Regions from separate parts of the Streptomyces sp. NPDC014864 genome, predicted to be linked through region 1. Evidence: riboswitches for the same ligand, from Rfam matches in the RefSeq annotation. Region 1 holds a riboswitch; each other region holds the start of a gene.
The links. A riboswitch is a leader RNA that binds a small molecule or an ion and turns the genes downstream of it on or off. The one in region 1 is predicted to bind cyclic di-AMP.
Positions count from the first base shown of each region.

Region 2: it holds a riboswitch for cyclic di-AMP, as region 1 does, so the genes downstream of both, ACF1A5_RS15665 (C40 family peptidase) here and ACF1A5_RS01640 (NlpC/P60 family protein) in region 1, are expected to answer to the same signal.
Region 3: it holds a riboswitch for cyclic di-AMP, as region 1 does, so the genes downstream of both, ACF1A5_RS00675 (transglycosylase SLT domain-containing protein) here and ACF1A5_RS01640 (NlpC/P60 family protein) in region 1, are expected to answer to the same signal.
Region 4: it holds a riboswitch for cyclic di-AMP, as region 1 does, so the genes downstream of both, ACF1A5_RS25225 (M23 family metallopeptidase) here and ACF1A5_RS01640 (NlpC/P60 family protein) in region 1, are expected to answer to the same signal.

Region 1 is NZ_JBIBWT010000001.1:324,954-327,143, reverse strand. Features, by position in the region: gene pcrA (DNA helicase PcrA) at 1-476, opposite strand, end outside; cyclic di-AMP (ydaO/yuaA leader) riboswitch at 796-955, shown strand; gene ACF1A5_RS01640 (NlpC/P60 family protein) at 963-2,153, shown strand.
Region 2 is NZ_JBIBWT010000007.1:297,005-299,194, forward strand. Features, by position in the region: gene ACF1A5_RS15655 (ATP-dependent Clp protease proteolytic subunit) at 1-524, shown strand, start outside; gene ACF1A5_RS15660 (hypothetical protein) at 532-831, shown strand; cyclic di-AMP (ydaO/yuaA leader) riboswitch at 1,214-1,395, shown strand; gene ACF1A5_RS15665 (C40 family peptidase) at 1,399-1,872, shown strand; gene ACF1A5_RS15670 (ATP-binding protein) at 2,051-2,190, opposite strand, start outside.
Region 3 is NZ_JBIBWT010000001.1:138,741-140,930, reverse strand. Features, by position in the region: gene ACF1A5_RS00680 (polyprenyl synthetase family protein) at 1-284, opposite strand, end outside; cyclic di-AMP (ydaO/yuaA leader) riboswitch at 986-1,115, shown strand; gene ACF1A5_RS00675 (transglycosylase SLT domain-containing protein) at 1,120-1,605, shown strand; gene ACF1A5_RS00670 (HAD family hydrolase) at 1,705-2,190, opposite strand, start outside.
Region 4 is NZ_JBIBWT010000015.1:77,694-79,883, forward strand. Features, by position in the region: gene ACF1A5_RS25220 (GntR family transcriptional regulator) at 1-36, opposite strand, end outside; gene ACF1A5_RS25225 (M23 family metallopeptidase) at 238-1,008, opposite strand; cyclic di-AMP (ydaO/yuaA leader) riboswitch at 1,022-1,182, opposite strand; gene ACF1A5_RS25230 (M16 family metallopeptidase) at 1,430-2,190, opposite strand, start outside.

The DNA.
Region 1 (2,190 bases):
CGGACGCAGGCGCTGTGGAAGGTCATGACCCACATCGCGTTCGCGCGCGGGCCGACGAGCTGCTCGACGCGCTCCTTCATCTCGCCGGCGGCCTTGTTGGTGAAGGTGATCGCGAGGATCTGGCCGGGGTGGACGCCCCGCTCGCCGAGGAGGTGGGCGATGCGGTGGGTGAGCACGCGGGTCTTGCCGGAGCCGGCGCCGGCCACGATGAGCAGGGGGGTGCCGGAGTGGACGACCGCCGCGCGCTGGTTCTCGTTCAGCCCCTCCAGGAGGGCGGCCGGGTCCACCGCCGGGCGCGGCGCGCCGTCGCGGTAGTGGGCGTCCCGGTCCGGAGGCAGGTCGAACTTCCCGCCGAACAGATCGTCCGGAACCGGTTCCGGAGCGTGATCGTCCTCGGGCGGGGGCGGGGGCCCCTCCTCGTGGCCGCGGGGGGCCTGGAGGTCCGCCAGGAAGCTGTCGTCAAAGAGGCTGCTCATCGCTCTACGAGTCTAGGGCGCCCCACCGACAACCCGGGGCCGCCCGCGGAACATCACACGATCCCGGCACCCGGCGGCGCGCCCCACGCGAGGGGCAGACCCGGGGCAGGTCTCGCAGGCTGGCCCCGGGGCGGCGGGGACGGCTCCCTCACGCTGCGGAGCAGCCCCGTCACGTCCACCGCACAAGTGATGCGAGGTCACGAAAATGTATCGGGCATATCGCGCATCAACCTTCACAGGAGCCACACGAGTTGGCTAGCGTGCCGTCAGGCCGCACGACCTCACCGGCGAACGACGCCGGGCCGCGCGGCCTCCGCCGAGTCCGGTCCCGCCGCCAGGCGATCCGGAGCCGGGGACCCACACCGACCTTGGGGTGAATCGGTCCGTGCCTCCCAGCGGGCGCGGACCGTAGGGCAACCCTTCCGAACCACCCGCCCGAACCCGACAGCTAACCCGGTAGGCGGACGATGGAAGGAGTCGCCTCCCTTGGCGTCGCACCGCAAGTCCCGCCCCGTCGGTCCGGGCGTAGCAGGCATACGCACGCCGGCCCTGGCCACGGCCGCCCTCACCTCCGTGGCCCTGCTCTCCCAGACGGCCGAGGCCGCCCCCGCGCCGGACGGCAGACCGAGCATCGAAGAGGTCGAGAAGAAGGTCGACGACCTGTACCGCCAGGCGGAGTCGGCCACGGAGAAGTACAACGACGCCAAGGAGAAGACCGGCAAGCAGCGCACGCGGGTGGCCTCGCTCCTCGACGACGTCGCCAAGCGCACGGACCGGCTCAACAAGGCGCGCGAGGAGCTGGGCTCGTTCGCCGCGGCCCAGTACCGCACCGGTGCCGCCGCCTCCGGCACCGCCACCTTCCTGCTCGCGGACACTCCGCAGGACTACTTCGACCAGTCGCATCTGATGGGACGGCTCACCGACCGGCAGAAGGGCATGGTCGACGACTACGTCACCCAGCAGTCCGCGACCATGGAGAAGCGGCGGGAGGCGACCCGGAGCCTGGAGACGCTGACCGAGTCGCAGCGCGACATCAGGACGGCCAAGGCCACCGTCCAGAAGAAGCTCGCCGACGCCCGCGAACTGCTGTCGAAGCTGAACGCCGAGGAGAAGGCGCGGCTGGCGGCGATCGAGCGGCAGAAGCAGGAGGAGGCCGCGCGCAAGGCGGCGGAGCTGGCGAAGAAGCAGGCGGCGGAGCAGGCCGCGGCCCGGCAGCAGGCCGCCGCCTCGGGCTCCGGCACGTCGGACTCCACCGGCTCCACCGGTTCCACCGGCTCCACGGACACCTCGGGCTCCTCGACGTCCGGCACGTCGTACGCCACCAAGGCCGACAAGGCGCTCGCCTTCGCCCGCGCCCAGATCGGCAAGCCGTACGTGTGGGGCGCGACGGGCCCCGACTCCTACGACTGCTCGGGCCTCACCCAGGCCGCCTGGAAGGCCGCCGGCGTCACCCTGCCGCGCACCACCTACGACCAGGTGAACGCGGGGACGACGGTGTCGCTCTCCCAGGCGCAGCCCGGTGACCTGGTCTTCTTCTACGACGACATCAGCCACGTCGGTGTGTACATCGGCAACGGCATGATGATCCACGCTCCGAAGCCCGGCGCGTACGTGCGCGAGGAGTCGATCTACTACGACGGCGAGTCCGCGATCCACAGCGTGGTGCGGCCCGCCTGAGGCCCCACGGCCCTGGAGGCGGGGCCGGGCGGCGCGC
Region 2 (2,190 bases), on a different contig from region 1:
TCGGCACCCCGGTCGACGACACCGCGGCGAACGACGTGGCGGCGCAGTTCGTCCACCTCGAACACCAGTCCCCCGACCGGGACATCTCGCTGTACCTGAACTCCCCCGGCGGCTCGTTCACCGCGGCGACGGCCGTCTACGACACGATGCGCTTCGTGACCTGTGACGTGGAGACGATCTGCCTGGGCCAGGTCGCCTCGTCCGCCGCGCTGCTGCTGGCGGCGGGCACCCCGGGCAAGCGGTACGCGCTGCCGGGCGCGCGTGTGGTCCTCGACCAGCCCGCTCTGCCCGAGCCGACGGAGGGTCAGGCGTCCGACCTGGCCATCCGGGCCGAGGAACTGCTGCGGACCCGGGCCCGCCTGGAGGAGCTGCTCGCCCGGCACACCGGACGGACACGGGAGCAGGTACGCGCGGACCTCGAACGGACGACGGTCCTCGACGCCCGGGGCGCGCTGGAGTACGGGCTGGTGGACCGGATCGTCGAGAGCCGCAAGGGCCCCGCCACCGCGCCGGACGCGAGGTGAGCCGCCGGTGCTGCCTCCCGAGCTGCCGCCGCTGCCCGCACTGACGCGCGCGGAGGCCGAGCTGATCGACCGTTACCTGGACGCCGTCGATCTGCTGGGCCGTGTCAACCCCGCCCGTCACGAGGGCACCTACCGGGCCCTGAGAGCCGCTCAGGCCCTCGTCCGCAGGACGATCGAGCTGCGCGACGCCCTGGCGCTGATGCACGAGCGGGGCGAGACGGAACTGCACTCGGACACCCTGGCGCGGGCGCTGCGCGTGCTGGACGGCGAGCGGCGCACGGCCCGGGTCACGCTGCCGCCGGACTGACCCGGCGGGCGCCGCCGCACTCCGCCGACCGCCATGTCCGCGCTCCGCACGGGACGTTGGCGGCCGACCCGAAACGGGCCGAACGGGTTACCGCTCAATGGCGTAAGTGGCGCTGCCTTTTCCGGTCCCTCCGAGTTGCGCAACACACGCGCCCGGTTGGCGGAATGGGCCCTTCCGGTGCTGGTCCGGGGGTCGTCAGGGGATGGGACATTCATTCGATCGTGTGAGTGTCCACCCGAACGGGTGAGTGGTGAGTAACAACACAAATCCCCGATTCCGTTGGGATTTTCGGACATGAGTGGGTGAAGATCCCTGTCTGACGACAAGCCCCCGCCACAACGGCGGGGCGGTCCGGGCGGACGCCGAGTCCTGCCGCCGCCCGGATGACCGGTCGACAGAAGTGCATCGGCAGGAGTGGAGGACCCAAGCACGACGGGTCGCCGGAACGGTCACACCATGGCCGGGCCGAGCAGCCCTTGGGGTGAAGCCGCGGCAACGCGGCCGGGCTACTTCGCCAGCCCGAATCCGACAGGTCATCCTTCACAGGCGGTTGACGAAGGGTTGCGCATGACTGCGCTCAATCGTGTCCCGTCGCTGATGGCCCGGGCCGGCACCGCCTCGGCGCTGACCATTGCCGCCGTGGGCGGCTCCATCGTGGTCCCGGGTTTCGCCACCGACGCCGCGGCCGCCACGACGGCGACGAAGGCCCTCCAGGTCGCGGCCTCCAAGAAGGGCGCCCCCTACAAGTGGGGCGCGTCGGGCCCGCGGAGGTTCGACTGCTCGGGGCTGACGCTCTACTCGTTCAAGAAGGCGGGCAAGAAGCTGCCCCGCACCGCCGCCCAGCAGTACAACAAGACCCACCACATCTCCGCGAAGAGCCGCCGGGCCGGGGACCTGGTGTTCTTCCACTCGGGCTCCAACGTGTACCACGTCGGCATCTATGCGGGTCACAACAAGATCTGGCACGCACCGAAGACCGGGGACGTGGTGAGGCTGGAGAGGATCTGGACGCGGAGCGTCTGGTACGGCCGGGTCAGCTGACCCTGCTGGACACGGTGACGGCGCCCAGGGCGCCGTCACCACCCGCCGGGGCGTCCGGCGCCCCGGCTCCGTCACGGCCCGCGCCGACCGCTTCGCACGCCCTCCGCGGGCCCTGTAGGACCCCGGCCCCGCGGTCCCCCGTCGGGCCCGCTCCGTCCGGCCCCCGCAGGCCGCCGCCCTACGGCTCCTGCTGACCGGCGGCCGGGACCGGACCCGGACGGACCCGCGCCGTCCACGGAAGCTCGACGCAGACGGTCTTGCCGCCCTCGGGGGTGGGCCGCACGGTCATACTGCCGCCACACTCGACGGTGAGCCACC
Region 3 (2,190 bases), 190 kb from region 1:
TCGTCGTGGTACAGCGTCGCCAGGTGGGTGAGCTCCACGACCACGGCCGACGGCACGATCCCCGGCGCCTCCGGGTCACCGAACTGCGCCGCGAGCATCACGAGCAGCGGCCGGAACCGCTTCCCGCCCGCCCGTACGAGGTGCTGGGCGGCCTCCGTGATGAAGGGGACCTCGCTCTTGGTGGCCTCGAGCAGCCCTTCCTCGACAGCCGCCAATCCGGCCTGGACATCGGCTTCCAGAGCCTGGTCCCGCACGCTCAGCCCGAACGGCCCGACGACGGTCACGAGGGGTCTCCTGTCTGCTGGTGTCTGCTGGCGATTACACGGTTTGTCGATAGGTCGCTGCCCTCACTCAAGTCAGCGTATCCGGTCACGTTTCGATCACCGCTAGCGCCCACCTATACAGGCCAGGCGGTATCGGATCACGCCCGGTATGCAAGTGATCCATACATATGACCGCATAAATATCGACTCGCCCCTTTCGATCCCCCCGCACCACGTTCATACACACCCGTACGCCACCCTCCCGCCGAACGACTCGCACCGCGGCACACTCGTGGCACCCGGGTGACACGCGAGCCATCCGCCGACGACGTCCGGCACCGCCCGGATGGATAGGCGCGACGAAGTCCGATTAGTCCACCTTGCTGCCTCAAATCCCCTTGGTCGCAATTGCTCTTCGCCGACTTAAACCGTGAGTTGGGTCACACGATCCCCTCACCTTCCCTCCGGTCGCATACCCGCGCTTCCCCTTTCCTCGCAGGCGAGTTGACCCTGTGCGAACGCAAAGGATCAAGTACCTCATTAGCCGCACATCAAGGTCAATAGGGACGAGCTGTGAATCGCCTACTTGTTCAGGACATGTGCTCTCGCATACGTTCCGGGCCACCGGGCGGACGCCGAATCCTGCCGCCGCCCATGAACCCATCGAACGAACCACGCATGGCAGGAGCGGGGGACCCAGGTAAGTCGCCGGGCCGGACGCCGTACGTCGCACACCGCATGTCGTACGCCGCGCCGGAACGGCTCGGGGTGAAGCCGTGCCCTCAGGGGCCACGGCCGGGCGCCTCCCCGCCCGAACCCGACAGCTCACCTCGCAGGCGACGGAGAGGAATTCACCATGCCTGCCCAGGGTCTGCTCCGCCGTCCCCGCGCCACCCGCCTCGCCCGCGCCCTCGCCGCCGTCGGCACCGGTGCCGCCGTGCTCGCCCTCCCGCTCATCGGCGCGACCAACGCGTCCGCGGCCACCACCTCCGCCCCCGTCACCGCGAGCACACTCGGGTACCCGAACAACCTCGACGGCTGGATCCGCGCGTCGCTCCGGGTCATGGCCAACAAGGGCATCCCGGGCACGTACAACGGCATCCACCGCAACGTCATGCGCGAGTCCTCCGGCAACCCGCTGGCCATCAACCTCTGGGACTCCAACGCGCTCGCGGGCATCCCGTCCAAGGGCCTGCTCCAGGTCATCGACCCGACGTTCACCGCCTACCACGTGCCCGGCACGGCGTGGAACATCTACGACCCGGTCGCCAACATCACGGCCGCCTGCAAGTACGCGGCCACCCGCTACGGCTCCATCGACAACGTCTTCGGCGCCTACTGACGGACGCCGGTGGGCGCTCCAGCGGCGCCCACCGGCCGCCGGGGCGGGCACCCAGCGGCACCCGAGGTGCCAACGGCGGGCGGAGGCCTCCCGGAGCGCCTACCGCCCCGGGAACAACCGGTCGAGGACGACGGCGATGCCGTCGTCCTCGTTCGACAAGGTGATCTCGTCGGCGACCGCCTTGAGTTCGGGGTGGGCGTTGGCCATGGCGACACCGTGGGCGGCCCACTGGAACATGGGGACGTCGTTCGGCATGTCACCGAAGGCGAGGGCGTGTTCACCGCTCAGCCCCAGGTGTTCGGCGGCCATGGCCAGCCCGGTCGCCTTGGTGATGCCGCAGGGCTGGAGCTCGACGGTTCCCGGGCCCGACATGGTGACCGTCGCCAGGGAGCCGACCACCCCGCGCGCGACCGCCGCCAACTCGTCGTCGGACAGCACGGGGTGGCGCAGCAGCACCTTGCTGATGGGCGCGCTCCACAGGTCGTCGCGCCGGTCGACCCGCACGGCGGGCAGCGTCGGGTGCGGCATGAGATACCCGGGCTCGGTCAGCGTCAGCCCGTCCACCCCGTCCTGGTCGACCGCCGC
Region 4 (2,190 bases), on a different contig from region 1:
GATCGCCGTGCACACCGAGTGCGCCGGAATACGCATGACCGACCTCCGCCTTAATCCCCGTGAAACGCCGACGATGGACGCCCGTTCCGTGACTCTATTGCAATGAGCCGGAATTTCCGACGGCGGGCCGGAATCCATGGAGTTTTTTTGGACAGCGGGGCATCCGAAACGCCGAAAGCCCCGGCTGCGAGAGCCGGGGCTTCGGATGTGCGGGAGGCGGGCGGCGCCGGGGCCGCGTCAGACGTCGACGCCGTGCTTGCGCAGGTAGGCGACGGGGTCGATGTCGGAGCCGTACTCGGGAGTGGTGCGGGCCTCGAAGTGCAGGTGCGGTCCGGTCACGTTGCCGGTGGCGCCGGAGAGCCCGATCTGCTGACCCGGCACGACCTTCTGGCCCACCGAGACGCCGATGGACGACAGGTGGCCGTACATGGTGTACATGCCGTCGGCCATCCGGATCACGACCTGGTTGCCGTACGCCCCGCCCCAGCCCGTGTTCACGACGGTGCCCGTGCCGACCGCGTGGACGGCGGTGCCGCTGGAGGCGTGGAAGTCGATGCCGGTGTGGGAGCCGGACGACCACAGGGTGCCGCCGGTCTTGTACCCGGTGGAGACGTAGGAGCCGTTGATCGGCGCCACGAAGGTGTTGAGGCGCTTGCGCTCGGCCGCGCGGGCCGCGCGCTCCTTGGCCTCACGCGCCGCCTCGCGGGCCTTGCGCGCCTGCTCGGCGGCCTTCTCGCGCGCGGCCTCCTCGGCCTGCTTCTGGGCGGCGGCCCGGTGCTGGGCGACGGCCTGGGCGTCGATCTTCTCGGCGACGGAGTCACCGATGGTGATGACCGGGGTGAGACCGGTGTCCTCAGGAGCGGGCGTCTCGGCGGCCAGGGCCGGGGCGGCGGAGAGAGTGCCGAGGACGCCGGAGGTGGTGAGGGCGGCGACGCCCACCGCGCGTGCGGTGGTGCGGTGCATCCGGCTGGGACGACGGTGCTTCCCGGTGGCGCGGGTGAACGCCATGCAGACGCTGTTCCTTTCCTTCCTTCTCGCCTACCGGGTTAGCTGACGGGTTCGGAGCAGGAAGGTCTCCTACGGACCCCCTCGCGGCACGCGCGGGCGTCCGATTCACCCCAGGGACGGTGGGTCCCCGGCTCCCCTGGCTCGCGCCGTACGGGGACTCGGCGATGACGGTCCGGTGCCGCGGGCGCGGCGCGTTGCCTGACGGACAGCCGGACCGACGCTAAACGGGCCCGCTTTCAAATCCCAAACGAATGGTGGGTTTTGTAGCGCAGGACACAGGGCAGAAAGGCAGCCTCTCCCTCAATTCGGACATCAGGGAGCCCCGGTGACACTCCGGCCACCGGGGCTCCCTCACGCATACCGCTCGCCGGCCGCCCGCGCGGGTGGGCGCGGACCCGCGCCGTGCGGGCGCCGCGGCCGTCTACTCGGCTGCCACGACGTCGACTTGACCGATGCCGAGGGCCTCGACCGGCTCCTTGATCTGCGCCGCGTCACCGACGAGGACGGTCACCAGGCGGTCCACCGGGAAGGCGTTGACGACCGCCGCGGTCGCCTCCACCGTGCCGGTCGCGGCGAGCTGCTGGTACAGAGTCGCCTGGTAGTCGTCGGGCAGGTGCTGCTCGACCTGGTCGGCCAGCGTGCCCGCCACGGCCGCCGCCGTCTCGTACTTGAGCGGCGCCACGCCGACCAGGTTCTGCACGGCTACGTCCCGCTCGGCGTCGGTCAGACCGTCGGCGGCGAGCTTGCGCAGCACCGCGAACAGGTCCCCCAGCGCCGGGCCGGTGTTCGGGGTGTCGACGGAGCCGCTGATCGCGAGCATCGAGGCGCCCGTGCCGTCGGGAGCGGAGCGCAGCACCTGGCCGAACGCCCGCACGCCGTAGGTGTAGCCCTTCTCCTCGCGCAGGACGCGGTCCAGACGGGAGGTGAGGGTGCCGCCGAGGCAGTAGGTGCCGAGCACCTGGGCGGGCCACACGCGGTCGTGCCGGTCGGGGCCGATACGGCCGATGAGCAACTGCGTCTGGACGGCGCCCGGGCGGTCCACGATCACCACGCGGCCGGTGTCGTCGGCGGTGACCGGCGGCACGGGCCGCGGCTTGGCCTGCGAGCCGCTCCACGCGCCCAGGGTCTCGCCGAGCAGCGCGTCGAGGTCGATGCCGGTGAGGTCGCCGACGACCACGGTGG